Regions from separate parts of the Ensifer sp. Root31 genome, predicted to be linked through region 2. Evidence: riboswitches for the same ligand, from Rfam matches in the RefSeq annotation. Region 2 holds a riboswitch; the other holds the start of a gene.
The links. Region 2 has a riboswitch for thiamine pyrophosphate ahead of thiB (thiamine ABC transporter substrate binding subunit). Riboswitches for the same ligand answer to the same signal wherever they lie in the genome.
Positions count from the first base shown of each region.

Region 1: another riboswitch for thiamine pyrophosphate. It lies ahead of ASD00_RS28495 (ABC transporter permease); the one in region 2 lies ahead of thiB (thiamine ABC transporter substrate binding subunit).

Region 1 is NZ_LMCO01000042.1:23,796-31,722, reverse strand. Features, by position in the region: gene ASD00_RS28535 (FAD-dependent oxidoreductase) at 1-197, shown strand, start outside; partial or broken gene ASD00_RS40480 (transposase) at 250-363, shown strand; gene ASD00_RS28530 (nucleotidyltransferase and HEPN domain-containing protein) at 530-1,459, opposite strand; partial or broken gene ASD00_RS39370 (transposase) at 1,735-2,068, opposite strand; gene ASD00_RS28520 (hypothetical protein) at 2,116-2,505, opposite strand; gene thiD (bifunctional hydroxymethylpyrimidine kinase/phosphomethylpyrimidine kinase) at 2,495-3,304, opposite strand; gene thiE (thiamine phosphate synthase) at 3,301-3,963, opposite strand; gene ASD00_RS28505 (hydroxyethylthiazole kinase) at 3,950-4,690, opposite strand; gene ASD00_RS28500 (ABC transporter substrate-binding protein) at 4,687-5,631, opposite strand; gene ASD00_RS28495 (ABC transporter permease) at 5,669-6,412, opposite strand; TPP riboswitch at 6,554-6,656, opposite strand; gene ASD00_RS28490 (plasmid pRiA4b ORF-3 family protein) at 7,476-7,688, opposite strand.
Region 2 is NZ_LMCO01000045.1:252,632-260,558, forward strand. Features, by position in the region: gene ASD00_RS30325 (ABC-F family ATP-binding cassette domain-containing protein) at 1-1,028, opposite strand, end outside; gene ASD00_RS30330 (thiamine diphosphokinase) at 1,032-1,682, opposite strand; partial or broken gene ASD00_RS30335 (GNAT family N-acetyltransferase) at 1,769-2,252, opposite strand; TPP riboswitch at 2,387-2,504, shown strand; gene thiB (thiamine ABC transporter substrate binding subunit) at 2,554-3,582, shown strand; gene thiP (thiamine/thiamine pyrophosphate ABC transporter permease ThiP) at 3,614-5,218, shown strand; gene ASD00_RS30350 (ATP-binding cassette domain-containing protein) at 5,215-5,931, shown strand; gene ASD00_RS30355 (M48 family metalloprotease) at 6,329-7,840, shown strand.

The DNA.
Region 1 (7,927 bases), on a different contig from region 2:
GCCAGCACTACGACGTCCCGATCAACTATGTCGGCCATGCCGAGGGATGGGACGAGATCGAGGTCGAGCGCGACATTCCCGCTAGGGACTGCCTTCTGCGCTTCAGGCGCGGCGGACGTGTGCTGGCGGTCGCCACGATCTTCCGCGACACCGAGAGCCTCGAGGCAGAACTGGCGATGGAGCGGGGAGAGGCGTAGTCGGGACGAATTATGATCTAAGATACGGCCCTGACTTCCTGGCCGAGGCCAGGTCCGCGCGAAGCTCGTCTTTTCCGATGCGCAGGAAGGCCTCAATGCGGCCCTCACCAGGGTTCTGTACGCGACATGGCAAAGGCACCTGGTGCATTTCATGCGCAATGTGCTTGAGATGCCGTCAACGCGGCCGCCCCTATCCTCACTGCCTTCTGCTACCGCCTTCGCAGGAGACGCCGCAAGCCGCGAGCACACAATGGTGCAACCCGGATCCGTTGGCGCCCCATCACATAAACTGATACTTGATCAAGATACCGCCAGACACCTGGTGTCGTGCTTTATTCGCTTGGTTCTTTGGGGCTTCCAGTTTCTGATTCGAGCGATTCAAGGTGGGTGCGGCAGGCTTTTTCGACGAGAGCGATGAGTGCCTCGGTCCGGCTCAGGAGCCACAACAGGGCTTCTTCGGTTACTTCAAAGTGCCGGGAATAACGCGCTTTTACATAGGCTTCGTTGACAATGTTAAACCAAGCAGCGAAGCGTTGCTGATCGCGCGGCCAGATCTCCGCCAGCTCGCGATGCTGCTCTTCGGCGCGACCACGCAGGAAGTTTAGGTTATGGGAGGCTGGGCTGTGGTTGGTCAGTACCAGAAGAAGCGTGGCGTAGGATTGTTCGATCGACTGGTGCAGGAGGAAGGCAGCTTCCTTGAGATCCCCTTCCGACACGCAAAAGCGGGCCGTCTTAGAAAACACCCTTGCATGCGGCAGACGGTCTTCGAAGTACTGCGTCGCGATCCGCAAGGCATCGACTTTCGAAAGCGGTTTCGGCACAGCAAGTGGTTCGTCATCTAGTTCGTAGAGCACGATCCCGTCGTTTCGAATATCGACAAAGAAATAGCGGCCGTCATAAAGCGCGGTATTCACTTCACGGCGCGAGTGGACAATCAAACTCGTGGGTGTTTCAATTCCGGAGTGACGCAGCAAGCGGTCCTGTGCCTTCGACCAATAGCGCGCGAAGTCAGTCAGCTTGCTGTTGTTCACAACGACAAGGATATCGTAGTCCGAGCGATAGCCTTTCGTGGTATGCGGCTCATCCACCCAGTTTCCGCGCGCGTAGGAGCCGAACAGAATTACCTTCAGTATTCGACCACGTTTTTTGAAGTCGGCAGTACCGTCCTTTAGCGCATCTTCGAACTCCTCGTGCAACACTTCGACAACGCGCGCGAGCTCACGCTGCTTACGCTCAGGGAGATGAGCAATACTCGACTTCATCGGCGCGTGACCATGTTGTGGGCCCTGCATTCGTCAACTTGTGGCATATGATTCGCGGCAATGTAGACCGATGCTAGGGCAGTGAGAACCCTCTTATGACCGTGGTCAAGGGTGATGCGCGAACTTATGCGCCCCATGTCTTTGACACCGATTTGTTACCGTTGATGGACAGCGCGACGGGATGGGCCTTCAGACGACGGTTGATCCAGCTCTTATACCGTGGGTTGAGAACCGCACCTCCTGTCCGCAGCCGTCAGGCGCCGGTGAGGGCCGCACAACCGTGTCTGCGCTTTCCAGGCGATCTCCCGCACCGCCTTCGGCAGACCCTAAGCCGGACGCGAATGGTTTCCGTCACCCTGGCGAGATGGCGATAGCTCCAGGCGCCCTCGACCAGGACGCGGCGCGCGCGGCGGTTTCCGGCCAGCGTCAGGCCGCCGCGTTTGACCGTCTCGCCGGTCGACCGTTCCAGGGTACGAGGCCCAGGAAAGCCATCAACTGCCGCGGGTTGTCGAAGCGGCGTACATCGCCGACTTCGCTGGCGAAGGTGACGGCAACAAGGAAGGAGACGCCGCGAAGCGCCTGATAGGCCCCCACCACCGGTGCCATCGACGGAAAGGCCGAGTAACGGTGAAACGGCTCCAAGATCGAGCGCCGCTCTACCGCTGCCGGACCTCAGGATGATACAAGCGAGCAGAGTGATAGTGCCGGAGACCAATGCGCGCAGATCCTGAAGCGCGATGCGCCTTGGCCAGAGCCACGATTCGGCGTTGCCGCCGCCAATGAACTTCGACGAGCGGCGTAACTCCCTCGAACAGATCGATCCGCATTCCCCTAGCGGTCGAGGCAAGCGGCAACCCGATCGAGACAAGTGCCACCAGTAACCAGCTCGCCGCTTCCTCTGCCCCGGTAAAACCGCGTGCCGCCACATATCGGAGGACAACCGGGAGGGTGGTGGTGACGAGCAGGAGCGCAAGCAGAAACGCTCCGGCAAGCTCTAGCATTCGCTCCAGTCGCAGCGATAACGCCTGCGCCGCGTTAGCGAACATCGGGCTGCCACCAGCGATGAAAGTGGTGGACTGGTCCCCGTCCCTGCCCGACTTTGAAATCGCCGGCGGCAACGATGGCGCCGTGTAGATAGTCCTTGGCGGCAATGACGGCGTCTGCGAGTGACATTCCACCTGCAAGCCCGGCAGCGATCGCCGCCGACAGCGTGCATCCCGTGCCGTGATCATTCGTCGTCTCGATGCGCGGCGCCGTCAGCCGAACGGGGTCTCCTCCGTCGAAGAAGATATCCGTCGCTTCAGGGCCATGCCCATGCCCACCCTTGATCAGCACCGAACGCGCGCCGGCCTTCAGAATGATCTGCGCCTGATGGGCCATCTCTGCCTCATCTGTCGCGATCGCGCGCCCGGTCAGCAATGCCGCCTCCGGCAGGTTGGGCGTGGCGATCAGCGCCAGAGGCAGCAGTTGGTCGCTCAACGCAGCAATTGCATCTGGGCGTAGCAGCGCGTCGCCAGATGTGGCGACCATCACAGGGTCCAGCACGGCCATCTTGCCGTATCGGCGGAGTCCGTCAGCTATGATCGCGATCGTCTCGCCGCGGGACACCATGCCGATCTTCACAGAGCCAACAGCAAGGTCCGAAAACACCGCATCGATCTGCGCTTTGACAATTGCCGGCGAGATATCCTCGACCGCCGTTACCCCCCTGGTGTTCTGCGCCGTGATCGCAGTGATGACGCTTGCGCCATAGGCACCGAGAGCCGAAAACGTCTTCAGATCTGCCTGGATACCCGCGCCGCCGCCGGAATCCGAGCCCGCAATCGTGACTGCAATGGCGGTCATCGCGAAGCCTCCCTCAGAGCCTTATCGATACAGGCGCGCAATTCGCGCGTGGCCGCTGCCGGATCTGAAGCGGCGAAGATGGTGGAGATGACCGCGACACCGCCCGCTCCCGCGGCAACGACGTCCGCGGCGCGCTGCGCATTGATACCTGCAATGGCTCCGACAGGCAGTTCCGGCTTGGCCGCCAGAAGCGTCGCACGAAGCGTAGCGAACCCTTCGACGCCGACTGGCGGGTCGGGGTTGTGCTTCGACAGCGTTTCATAGACCCCGCCGATGCACACATAGTCAATCGGCGCGGCAATCGCGGCTTGTGCGTCCGCTTCGTTCTTGACCGTCAAACCGATGATCGCGGTATCGCGCATAATCGAACGGGCCGTGGCTGCATCCATGTCGTCCCGACCGAGATGGACGCCATCAGCGCCCGATGCGAGCGCTACATCGACGCGGTCATTGACGACGAAGGGCACTCCGCTGCCTGAAAGAGCAGCGCCGATCGCCCGTGCCTGTTCGATCATTTCCCGTGTCGAACTTGTCTTGTCGCGATACTGGATCAGCGTCGCACCATTGAGCGCTGCGATGCGCGCCAGATCAGCCAAATGCGCCTTGTCCCCAAGGCGCGCATCGACGAGGGCGTTGAGGCGGTAGTCAACCATCGGCATGGGAAATCCTGGCATTGACAATGATATCCTCTGCGCGCAGCGCTGCGAGCGCATCACGGAAGAGCGCTTCGAAGGTACCCGGCCCACTCGAACGCTCCGCAGCGATTTCGGCGGCGATGCCGCTTGTCAAAAGCGCGCCCGTGGCGGCCTTCAGGCGATCCGGCTCGACGGCCATGAAGGCCGCGATCAAGGCGCCCGAGAGGCACCCGGTACCCGTGACCTGCGCCATGAGGGGGTGGCCGTTCTCAACCCGGATCGTATGTAGATCCAGTGTGAGTTCATCGACTGCCCCGGTCTTGATCTTCAGCGCGCCATTGACCTCCCCGAAAAAGTCCATCTCGCTGGCATTGCCGCGAACAACGGAAGGTTCGGACGCGATGAGTTCTCGGGCGAAGGCGAGCCGCGACGGCGGATAGTCGCAGTGCACCGGATCGACGATCCACGGCTTGTCGGCATCGCGCGCAACCGCCGCTGCCAAACGGATCGCCCTCCGACGCTCTTCATCAAGCGTACCGAGATTGACGACGAGCGCATCGGCGCGGCGGGCAAAAGCCTCGACCTCCTCCGGTGTCGATGTCATCGAGGGGATCGCACCCAGCGCTGCTAACCCATCGGCTACAAACTTCTGCACCACCGTGTTCATCAGGCAATGCACCCGCGGGCGCTGCTCCCGCACAAGCGCCAGCGATGCGGCAGCACTTTCGACGAAGTCCGATGTACCCGTCATCGGATTTCCACCGCGATATCGTCGACATCAGGTGCCTTGCCGATCAACCCGCTTTCGGAGAGAAAAGCGCCAAACCGCTCGTAGCGGCCACGGTCGAGCGCCGCTGGCCTTTTGGCGAAACGCGGCAGCGTGTCCGTGAATGCGCTGCGGTTGAGTTCGTCGTCGAGGTTCGGATATGCCTTGACGAACAGCTTCCAAGCTTCGTCCGGATGATTGGTGAGAAAAATCGCACCCTGCTCCACCGCGGCCAGGAATGGCCGCAAGCGCTTGTCGGCAACCTTTGCCTTGTCGGAAACGAAGACGAGCTCGTCATAAACAGGCACGCCATGCTCTTCCGGGAAGAAGGACCTGCCCTCATGCCCCTCGAGCCGCATCTGCGTAAGCTCGAAATTCCTGAAGCCGCCGATCGTTGCATCGACCTTGCCTGCGATCAGCGACGGAGACAGGGCGAAGTTGACGTTGACGAGTTCGACGTCTTCCTTCTTGAGACCGGCCGAGGCAAGCATTCGGCCGAGCATCGCATCCTCGAAACCGGAAACGGAAAAGCCGATCTTCTTGCCCTTCAGATCGGCAAGGCTGCGGATCGGACCGTCGTCAAGGACAGTGACGGTGTTGAGCGGAGTCTCGACCAGGGTGCCAATGCGAACCAGAGGCAGGCCTGCAGCATGGTCAAGGTACAGGTTCGGCTGATAGTGCACGCCAATATCAGCCTGCCCCACAGCGACGAGACGCGGAACGCTTGAAGGGTCTGCCGGTGGCACGAGCTCGACATCGAGCCCCGCCTTCTCGAACAGACCGAGTTCGTTGGCGACGACGATTGGAGCATGGTCGGGATTGACGAACCACTCCAGCATCACTGTCAGTTTTTCGGCGGCCGTTGCCGAACCGGCTGAAAAAACGACGCCGAGTGCGAGGCTGGCGGAAAGCAGAGATTTGCAGATCATAATATTATGAACTCTCCCAATTGATCTCAGAAATTCAGGTTTCCCGCGCCCAGTGCGCGAGGGGACGGGTTGCCTCATCGACGAGCAACCTGAGGCCGACGGCAAGCACAGCGAGAATGGCCATCGCAGCGAAGACGACATCGGTCTGCATGCGGGCATTTGCCTGGACGATAACGAAGCCGAGTCCGGCCGAGGCGCCGACCCATTCGCCAACGACGGCGCCGAGCGGTGCCAAGGGGGCAGCAACGCGAAGGCCGGTCACCAGCCCCGGCAACGCCAGCGGCAGGCGCACGAGCCTTAGCGCCTGCCAGTGACTCGCCTTGGTGAGCGCGACGGCATCGAGGATCTGTGTATCAGTCCGGCGCAAGCCGTCCGAAAATGCAGAAACAATGGGAAAGAAGATAATGATCGCCGCCATCACGATCTTCGAAACCATGCCGAAGCCGAACCACAGCACCAGCAAAGGTGCGATGACGAAAACGGGAAAGGCCTGAAGGACGAGCACAAAAGGCCAGACGAGCTTTCCGAGCCGCGGAAAAGCCGCCAGCCCAATTGCCGTCACTACGCCGAACGCCGTGCCGACCGCGAGACCGGCCAGCATTTCGGCGATGGTCACCAGGCTTTGCTCGAGCACAAATGCCGGCTGCCGCCCAAAAACAGCCAAGACCTCGAGGGGCGTCGGCAGCAGATAGCGCGGCAGCGCGAAAACAAGCACCGCCAGCTGCCAGAGGACAGCAACCACAGCAAGACTGCGGACGAATGTGAATGCGAGGCGCATCGCCGTTCAACCGACGCAGCGACCCGGACGAAATGCAAACCCGCCATCCGGCGGCGACTTGGCGAAAGACAGCATCGATCGATCTCCAGACAAAACATCACGGAGACCCAGGTGAAAGCGAAGACGCGATTAGTTTGCCGAACGCGGCTCTTTTCCCGTTCCTACGCCGGCATGACCCGGATCAGGTTCAAGGGTCCGGCTCGCCGCCATCTCAGCACTGTGAAGTGCTCCCCTCGGAATAAGACAATTTATGTGTCACCCGTGTCACGATGTCAATGAGAAGAGCTTCAACGGGCTGCTGCCGATCTACATTACCGTCACTGACTTTGCCAGATTGCGGGGCTGGTCGACGTCCGTGCCATGAACACGGCGTGTGATAAGCATGCTCGTGAACGAAGTCCATGGCAGACATGGTTGGAATGGGTCGCTTCCGTGCGATCGGCACGCAGCTTCGCATTGACGCGACGCTTAGGAACTTTGTTGCGGCGCTGGAGGTCCATCTCCTTGAAACGTACGCGCGATGCACTCAAGCCGTCATGACGCACCAAGTATTCAACCGGCGAGGACCACAGGTGGCAGAATGTAGTCGATCTAAGCAGCTTTACTCCAGTCGTGCTGAAGTGTGACGAGGCTGCCGTGTTCTTCAACAGGATTCAATAGATCGGCGATGTTGTTGATGATTTCATATTCAGGCCCGAGTTACTGCCTTATGTCGTAGGTAAGGCGGGTGACTTCTTCGGTAAATTTCATATCTTCTGCTTCAGACCACGGGCTTGGTCCTGGGGGTGTTCCACTCGTGCAGTATGATGCCACACAGTCACGCCGTGCAATCGCTTTAGGGTCTCATTCGACAACGGCAGTTTGTCTTCAACAGGCCCGGCGTCAAAACGTTGCAGAGCAGCCTCGTTCCGCACCAAAGAACTCCGCTGCGATTTTCAACCTGCGATCTTCAACCTTCCGTTCCGCACCTTTCGATGAAGGAGCATATTTCGCGGCCTATCGGTCAGCAAGGAAAGTATGGCGTTCGTCTCACTCACGATTGATCTGCAGAGTAAGCATTCGGTTAGGGCCGCAGGTTCGGGCTTTTTTTGCGTGAACGACGTTTCCACTTGGCGGCTAGCGCATCGACGTTGTTGCGAAGGTTGGCAGCATCGATTGCGGTGGGATCGTTGCCCCACCATTCGACAAGCTCATCGTGACGCTCGTGGTTTTTGTTGGCAAGCGCTTCGCGGAATTCCTCATATCCCCACGGACCGCCGACATCCTCCGACGGCATCGAGGAGGAATGGATCGTTGAGGTCGGCGATAACTGGAAAGGTCGTTGTCGAGCTTTCGACACACGCGGAGGTGAGTGGCCAACTTCATGCCGCTAAACCGCGAGCCGCACGACACAGAAGTTACAGAAAAGTGGAAATTCCACTTCTAAATGAACTTCACATTTCGCCTGGCTACAATTAAATTAGAAATTGTACCGATTTGGGATCCTAACCGGAATCTGCAATCGCGCTATTATTA
Region 2 (7,927 bases):
GTGCCGAGTTTCACCGTGCCGGTATCCGGCTCGATCTGCCCGGTCAGCATCTTCAAAAGCGTCGTCTTGCCGGCACCGTTCGGGCCGACAAGGCCGATCCGGTCGCCACGGTGCACGCGAATGGAAAACGGCGCAACGATCGTCCGCTCGCCGTAAGCCTTGGTGATCTTCTCCGCCTCGATCACCAGCTTGCCCGATTCCTTGGCGTCGGAAGCCGCCGCCTGAACGGAGCCCTGCGGCCCCTTGTGGCCGCGATGGCGCGAGCGCATGTCCTGCAATTCGCCGAGACGACGCATGTTGCGCTTGCGCCGGGCGGTAACGCCGTAGCGCAGCCAATGCTCCTCGCGCTCGATCGCCTTGCCGAGCTTGTGCTGCTCCAGCTCTTCCGCCTCCAGCACCTCGTCGCGCCAGGCCTCGAAATGGCCGAAGCCGCGGTCGAGCCGGCGGGATTGGCCGCGATCGAGCCAGACCGTCGCGTTCGAGACCTTTTCGAGGAAGCGCCGGTCGTGCGAGATCAGCACCAGGGCCGAACGGCTGCGGGTCAGCTCGTCTTCGAGCCATTCGATCGTCGGCAGATCGAGATGGTTGGTCGGCTCGTCGAGCAGCAGGATATCCGGCTCCGGCGCCATCACCCGGGCAAGCGCTGCGCGGCGCGCCTCGCCGCCGGAAAGGCGTGCCGGGTCTTCTTCGCCGGTCAGACCCAGGTGCTGCAGTAGGTAAGCGACGCGATACGGGTCGTCGCTTGGGCCAAGGCCCGACTCGGCATAGGCCTGCACCGTGTCGTAGCCTTCGAAATCCGGTGCCTGGGGCAGGTAGCGAACGGTCGAGGACGGATGGCGGAAGACCTCGCCCGATTGCGCTTCGGCAAGACCGGCGGCGATCTTCATCAGCGTCGATTTGCCGGAACCGTTGCGCCCGACAAGGCAGATGCGATCCCCCGGCTCCACCTGCAGGTTGGCGCCGGCCAGAAGCGGCGTGCCACCGAAGGTCAGGAAGATATCGTCGAGTTTCAGAATGGGAGGCGCCAAGGCTCAGGCTCCGGAAAGGTCATAGGGGCGGGCGAGAACGATCGCCCGGCCGGTGTCGAGGGAAATGCGAAGGGGACCCTCCGCGACATTGGAAACGGTGCGCGAAGACCCGAACGGCAACGTGAAATCGGTGAGCGGATAACGCGCGTTGACGATCGTAAGCCCGATGAGATCGGTCAGTCCGAGGATCGAGAATAGGCTGCCCTTCGGCAGATCGATTTCGATCTCGCCTGCAAGCAGCGGATAGGCCTCCTCCTCACCCGAGGTCATGAACACCGGCAACCCACGTTCGGCCAGCGAAGCAGCCTGAAGCAGGTGCAGGAAGGCATGGTCGCTGCGTGATCCTCCGAGCGCGCCGGCAAAGATCAAGGCTTCGGCGCCACGCGACAGCGCCGCCTCGACAGCGATTTCGCCATCGGTCGCAGCCTTGGCGGCGGGATAGGGCTCGCGCGGGACATCGGCAAATTCCGCGAGCAGCGCCTCCTCGGTCGAATCGAAATCGCCCACCCAGACGTCGGGGGTCACGGATAGCACCCGCGCATGCCGCATGCCGCCATCGGCCGCAACGAAGCGGCTGCCTGCGAGCTGGCGCGCAAGGCGATCGGTCGGGGTCAGTGCACCGCCGAGCAGAATGGTGAAGGTGGATCGGGCCATGGCAAAGCCCATAGCGCAAAGGCACGGGCAAGGAAAAGCAAGAAAACCGAACAAGGGCGCGATCCGGCGATTTTGCGTCCTCGTTGTCAGTGATCTTCGGGCAAGGTATCGGGAAACAGCATCTCCGCATAGATCCCGGGGTTGGAATCGGGGATCTCGATGGCGCCGACCGTGCGTCGGTAGAATTCGGCCGGGCCGACGCCGCCGATGATGGCGTAACCGTAGCCTGCGTCACGCATCGCCGTCAGGCTCACGCGCAAGAGCGCCTCGCCGATCCCCGTCCGCGCATGGCCTCGTCGACGCCCGTCGGCCCGAAGAAACCGAGCGCTGTGACATCGTGGCAGGCAAAGCCGACGATCCGGTCCTCGAACACCGCGATGTGCATGCACGTCGGCGTCGATCTGAAGGCCGCCTCCGCCTCGCCCGCCCAGCCGGAGCCAAATGTCTGCTCGATCCAGGGAACAACAAGCTTCGTTCGGGTGCCATTGCGCGGTGAATGCCGATACCGTCAGCAAGCGGTGATCTCGCTTGTGCCGGCAGTGCATAAAGGCGAACGAGCATGTCAGTCATCGCAGGCTCCTTCGGCGTCTGCAAACTCTGCCGACGATTTTACCCCATGCGCCGCGGCGCGAAAATGCGGGGCGGGCGCTTTTGCCGTCCTCAAACTTCGCTTGCCATCAAACCGGCTCGGCGGTAAATCTCTACCCGCTCTAACGGGGTGCCTTCCGACCGCATGGCGGCCGAAGGCTGAGAGGCGTTGAACGCCAACCCGCGGAACCTGATCCGGCTCATACCGGCGGAGGGATTAGACGCGATCGGATCGATACGCCCTTTTCCCATGCAACATCATTTTTAGGGAGAGGTGCCTGCCATGTCCAATTCATCGCAACTCAAGGTTCTTAGCCGGCTAGCGCTTGCCGCGACGGCAGGACTTGTCTTCGCGGCCAATGCCGTTGCTGCCGACAAGACGCTGACCGTCTACACCTATGAAAGCTTCATCACCGAATGGGGGCCGGGTGCCAAGGTCGCCGAAGCTTTCGAGAAGACCTGCGAATGCAAGGTCACCTATGTCGGCGTCGCCGATGGCGTCGAGCTTCTGACCCGCCTCAAGCTCGAAGGCGCGGCCTCCAAGGCCGACATCGTGCTCGGCCTCGATACAAACCTCGTCGCCGAGGCCAAGGCCACCGGCTTCTTCGCGCCGCACGGCATCGAGCCTGCCCACGTCAAGGTACCCGGCGACTTCACCGACGACACCTTCCTTCCCTATGACTACGGCCATTTCGCCGTCGTCTACGACACCCAGACCTTGAAGACGCCGCCGAAGAGCCTGAAGGAACTGGTCGAAGGCGACGCCTCTCAGAAGATCGTCATCGAGGATCCGCGCACCTCGACGCCGGGCCTCGGTCTGCTTCTCTGGGTCAAGGCCGTCTATGGCGACGAAGCCGGCGCCGCCTGGGCCAAGCTCAAGGACAGGGTACTGACCGTAACGCCGGGCTGGTCGGAAGCCTATGGCCTCTTCACCAAGGGCGAAGCGCCGATGGTGCTTTCCTACACCACGTCGCCCGCCTACCACATGGTGGCGGAAAACACCGACCGCTACCAGGCGGCCGAATTCTCGGAAGGTCACTACATCCAGATCGAAGTTGCCGGCATGACCAAGAGCGCCAAGGAGCCGGAGCTTGCCAAGCAGTTTCTCGCCTTCATGACCGGCCCGGAGTTCCAGTCGATCATTCCGACGACCAACTGGATGATGCCGGTCGCGGCGACCAAGGAGCCGCTGCCGGAGGCTTTTAGCAAGCTGGTCAATCCGGAGAAGACTTTCCTGCTGCCGTCGGAAGAGGTGGCGGCGAACCGCAAGGCCTGGATCGACGAATGGCTGGCCGCCATTAGCAAGAACTGAGGCGCATTTGTTCGCGCCTGCCGAAAATCGCATCACGATGACCGCCGGGACTTTAAGTCTCGGCGGTATCCTGCTGTTTGTCGGCCTGGCGATTGCAGCCCTTTTGCTCCAGAGCGGTGACTTCGGCAACAGCGTGCTGTTCGATGCCTATATCTGGCGGGTAACGCGCTTCACCTTGCTGCAGGCGAGCCTTTCGACGCTGCTTTCCGTTGTTCTTGCCATCCCGATCGCACGGGCGCTTGCGCGCCGGCCGAGCTTTCCCGGCCGCGTCTGGGTTCTGCGGGTGATGGCCCTGCCGCTCGGCCTGCCCGTGCTTGTCGGCGCGCTCGGGCTGATCGAGATCTGGGGCCGGCAGGGCGCGCTCAACACCGCCCTCGCCGGCCTCGGGCTGCAGCAGCCGATCAGCATCTACGGCCTTTTCGGCATCCTGCTCGCCCACGTCTTCTTCAACATGCCGCTTATCGCACGTCTCTTTCTCGCCGGGCTCGAGCGCATCCCTTCGGAATACTGGAGAACCGCCGCCAATCTCGGCATGCCGCCAGCCGCACTCTTCCGCTTTGTCGAGTGGCCGGTCCTTCGGGGATTGCTGCCAGGTGCTGCCGGCCTCGTCTTCATGCTCTGCGCCACCAGCTTCACGCTGGTGCTGACGCTCGGCGGCGGGCCTGCCGCCAGCACCATCGAGGTCGCGATCTACCAGGCGCTGCGCTTCGATTTCGACCCGCCGCGGGCGATCGCCCTGTCCGCCCTACAGATCGTCATGACCGGAGCCCTGCTCCTGGCTCTAACGCGTGTCGCGACCGAACCTGCACAAAGCGCAACCGCGGGCAAAATCTCCAGACGCTATGATGCAGGAACCGGCCTCTCCCGGACGTCCGACGCCGGCTGGATCCTGTTCTCGCTGCTCTTCATCGGCGCACCGCTGATCGCCGTCGTCGGTTCCGGCCTGCGTGCGGATCTGGTGAAGCTTGCCGGCGACCCGACCGTGCATCGTGCTCTCGTCACCAGCATTGTCATCGCCGTCCTCTCGGCATTCTTTTGCGTCACCATGGCCGCCGCGATGATCCGCGCCGCCGGCATCGTCGTGGCGCGTCGCCACGCCCCGACCTTGGCCAGGGCATTTGCGGGCACTGTCACCGCCAGCACGTCGCTGGTGCTGCTGGTGCCGCCGGTCGTGCTCGGTGCGGGATGGTTTCTGCTCCTGCGCCCCTTCGGCGATGTCGCCCGTTTCGCCCCCGCCATCGTCGTCGCCATCAACGCATTGATGGCGCTGCCGTTCGTGCACCGGATCCTGGCACCGGCGATGGCAACACATGCCGCACGCACCGACCGACTGACAGCAAGCCTCGGCATCCGCGGCTTCCATCGCCTGCGATGGATCGACTTGCCGCCGCTCCGGAAACCGTTGCTGATGGCGTTCTCCTTCGCCATGGCGCTGTCGCTCGGCGACCTTGGTGCAGTGGCGCTGTTCGGTTCGCAGGACATGGTCACGCTTCCATGGCTGCTCTACAGCCGGATGGGCAGCTATCGCACCGCGGATGCAGCCGGTCTGGCGCTCTTCCTCGGCCTCATCTGCCTGATCTTCACCATGCTCGGCACGGCCGGCGACAGGCGAGTGCCGGAAGGACGAAACGCATGAATTCCCAGGCGGCGGTAGAACTTGTTGGCGTCGACGTTCGTTACGACACCACCGCACTGCACTTCGATTGCGCCATTCAGCCAGGTGGCATCGTCGCAGTTGCCGGGGCCTCCGGGTCGGGAAAGTCGACCCTCTTTCATGTCATCGCCGGTTTCGAGGAGCCGGACCGGGGCGAGGTTCGCATTCTCGGCAAGACGATGTCGGGACAGGCGCCGGCAGAACGACCCGTCTCCGTGATCTTTCAGGACAACAACCTGTTTGCACATCTCGACGTCGCGACCAATGTCGGCTTCGGCATCAGCCCCTCGCTTCGCCTGTCGGTCGCTGATCGCGCACGGATAGACGATGCCCTCGGCCGCGTCGGGCTCGACAGCTTCGGCAAGCGCCTGCCGCCGACGCTGTCCGGCGGCGAACGACAGCGTGTGGCGTTGGCGCGCGCCTTGGTGCGACATCGCCCGCTGCTGCTGCTGGATGAGCCTTTTGCCGCTCTCGATCCCGGCATGAGGGCCGGTATGCGGGCACTGCTGCAGGACCTGCATGATCAGGAAAACAACACGATCCTGATGATCACGCACCATCCCGATGACGTGAGGGCGCTGGCCGATAGCGTGCTTTTTCTGGACCAGGGGCGTATCATCGCCCATGACCCGGTCGAGCGCTTTCTCGAACGGCGCGATATGGCGTCCATCAACCGCTTTCTCGGCAACGCGTGATGCGACGTGGAATCTTGGAGCATTTCCAGGAAAAGTGCGAAGCGGTTTTCCGTCAGGAAATGCGTGGAAACAGGCAGATAGAGCGTTTCCGCGACGTCGTCTAAACCGGAAATGCTCTAGCGCGCGTGGTACTCCGCCACAATTTGACCGCCGCGCCATGCGACGCGCGGATTGTCCGGCCGGAGCGTCACGAATATTCGCGTATCCGTTGCCGTGATACCACGGGGCAACTATTTCTACCGGGGTAAACTAGGCAGGTGGCGCTGAAATCAGATACAGCAAGACCAGGGCTGGAATACTCTTGCCGGATCGGACGTATCCGGCTGAAAAAGTAAGACTTTCAACGCCGCCCGAGTCCCTGTTGTGGGGTGGCGTTGGACGGGAAACGGGCTGAGGCATGGAAAGTCATACAGTCAGAAACGACCGGTTCCCGCCCAAGCGCGGAGGCCTCCGGACACGTGCTGTGGTTGCATTGCTTGCGACGACGCTGCTTTCCGCCTGCCAGTCGGTGATCGAGCAGACCTACGAGCCGACCGTATCGCCGTCCTCCAATCCGCAGATCGTCGACGAAGTCCAGAAGAACGACCCCCGTGCCCAGCTCGGCGCGCGCGAACACCCGCGCATCGTCGCGAGCTACGGCGGGGAGTACAAGGACGCAAAGACGGAGCGGCTGGTCGCCCGCATCGCCGGCGCCCTGACGGCCGTCTCGGAAAACCCGCAGCAGTCCTACCGCATCACCATTCTCAATTCCCCGGCGATCAACGCCTTTGCGCTGCCCGGCGGCTATCTCTATGTCACCCGCGGCCTGCTTGCGCTTGCCAATGACGCGTCCGAGGTTGCGGCCGTGCTGTCGCATGAAATGGCGCACGTCACCGCCAACCATGGCATCGAGCGCCAGCAGCGCGAAGAGGCGGAAGTCATCGCCAGCCGCGTCGTCTCCGAGGTGCTGTCCTCGGATCTCGCCGGCAAGCAGGCACTGGCGCGCGGCAAGCTGCGTCTGGCCGCCTTCTCCCGCAACCAGGAGCTCCAGGCTGACGTCATCGGCGTGCGCATGCTGGGCGAGGCCGGTTACGACCCCTATGCGGCGGCACGCTTCCTCGATTCCATGGCCGCCTACAGCCGCTTCTCCGCGGTCGATCCGGAAGCAGACCAGAGCCTCGACTTCCTATCGAGCCACCCGAATGCCCCGCAGCGCGTCGATCTCGCGCGCCGGCACGCGCGCGCGTTTGGCGCCGAGGGCACCAGCGGCGACCGCGGGCGCGACTATTATCTCGCCGGCATCGACGGCCTGCTCTATGGCGACAGCCCGCAGGAAGGCTATGTCCGCGGCCAGACCTTCATGCATGGCCAGCTCGGCATTCGTTTCGACGTGCCGACCGGCTTCCAGATCGACAACAAGGCAGAAGCGGTCCTGGCAACCGGCCCCGGCGACGTGGCGATCCGTTTCGACGGCATCGCCGATACGGCCCGCAAGAGCCTGACGGATTACATCGCCAGCGGCTGGGTGACCGGCCTGCAGCCCGATACCATCCGTCCGATCAGCGTCAACGGTCTTGAGGCCGCAACGGCCCGCGCGTCTGCCGATCGCTGGGACTTCGACGTCACGGTCGTGCGCATCGACAACCGCATCTACCGCTTCCTGACTGCCGTTCCAAAAGGGTCGCGCGCGCTGGAGCCGACGGCAAACCAGCTGCGCGCAACGTTCCGCAAGATGACGCCGGCCGAAGCACAGTCGCTGAAGCCGCTGCGCATCCGCGTCGCCGTGGTCAAGCCCGGAGAGACGATCGCCATGCTGTCGGCCCGGATGATGGGTACCGACCGCAAGCTCGATCTGTTCCGGCTGATCAACGCCATGCAGGTGACCTCGACCATCAAGCCGGGCGACCGGGTGAAGATCATTTCCGAATAAACGCCAACGGCGCCGCACCATTCAGTCCGACGCCGTCTTATGTCTTCGTGTCAAAGATGCGAAATCGCTTGCCGTGCCCGACGCGCG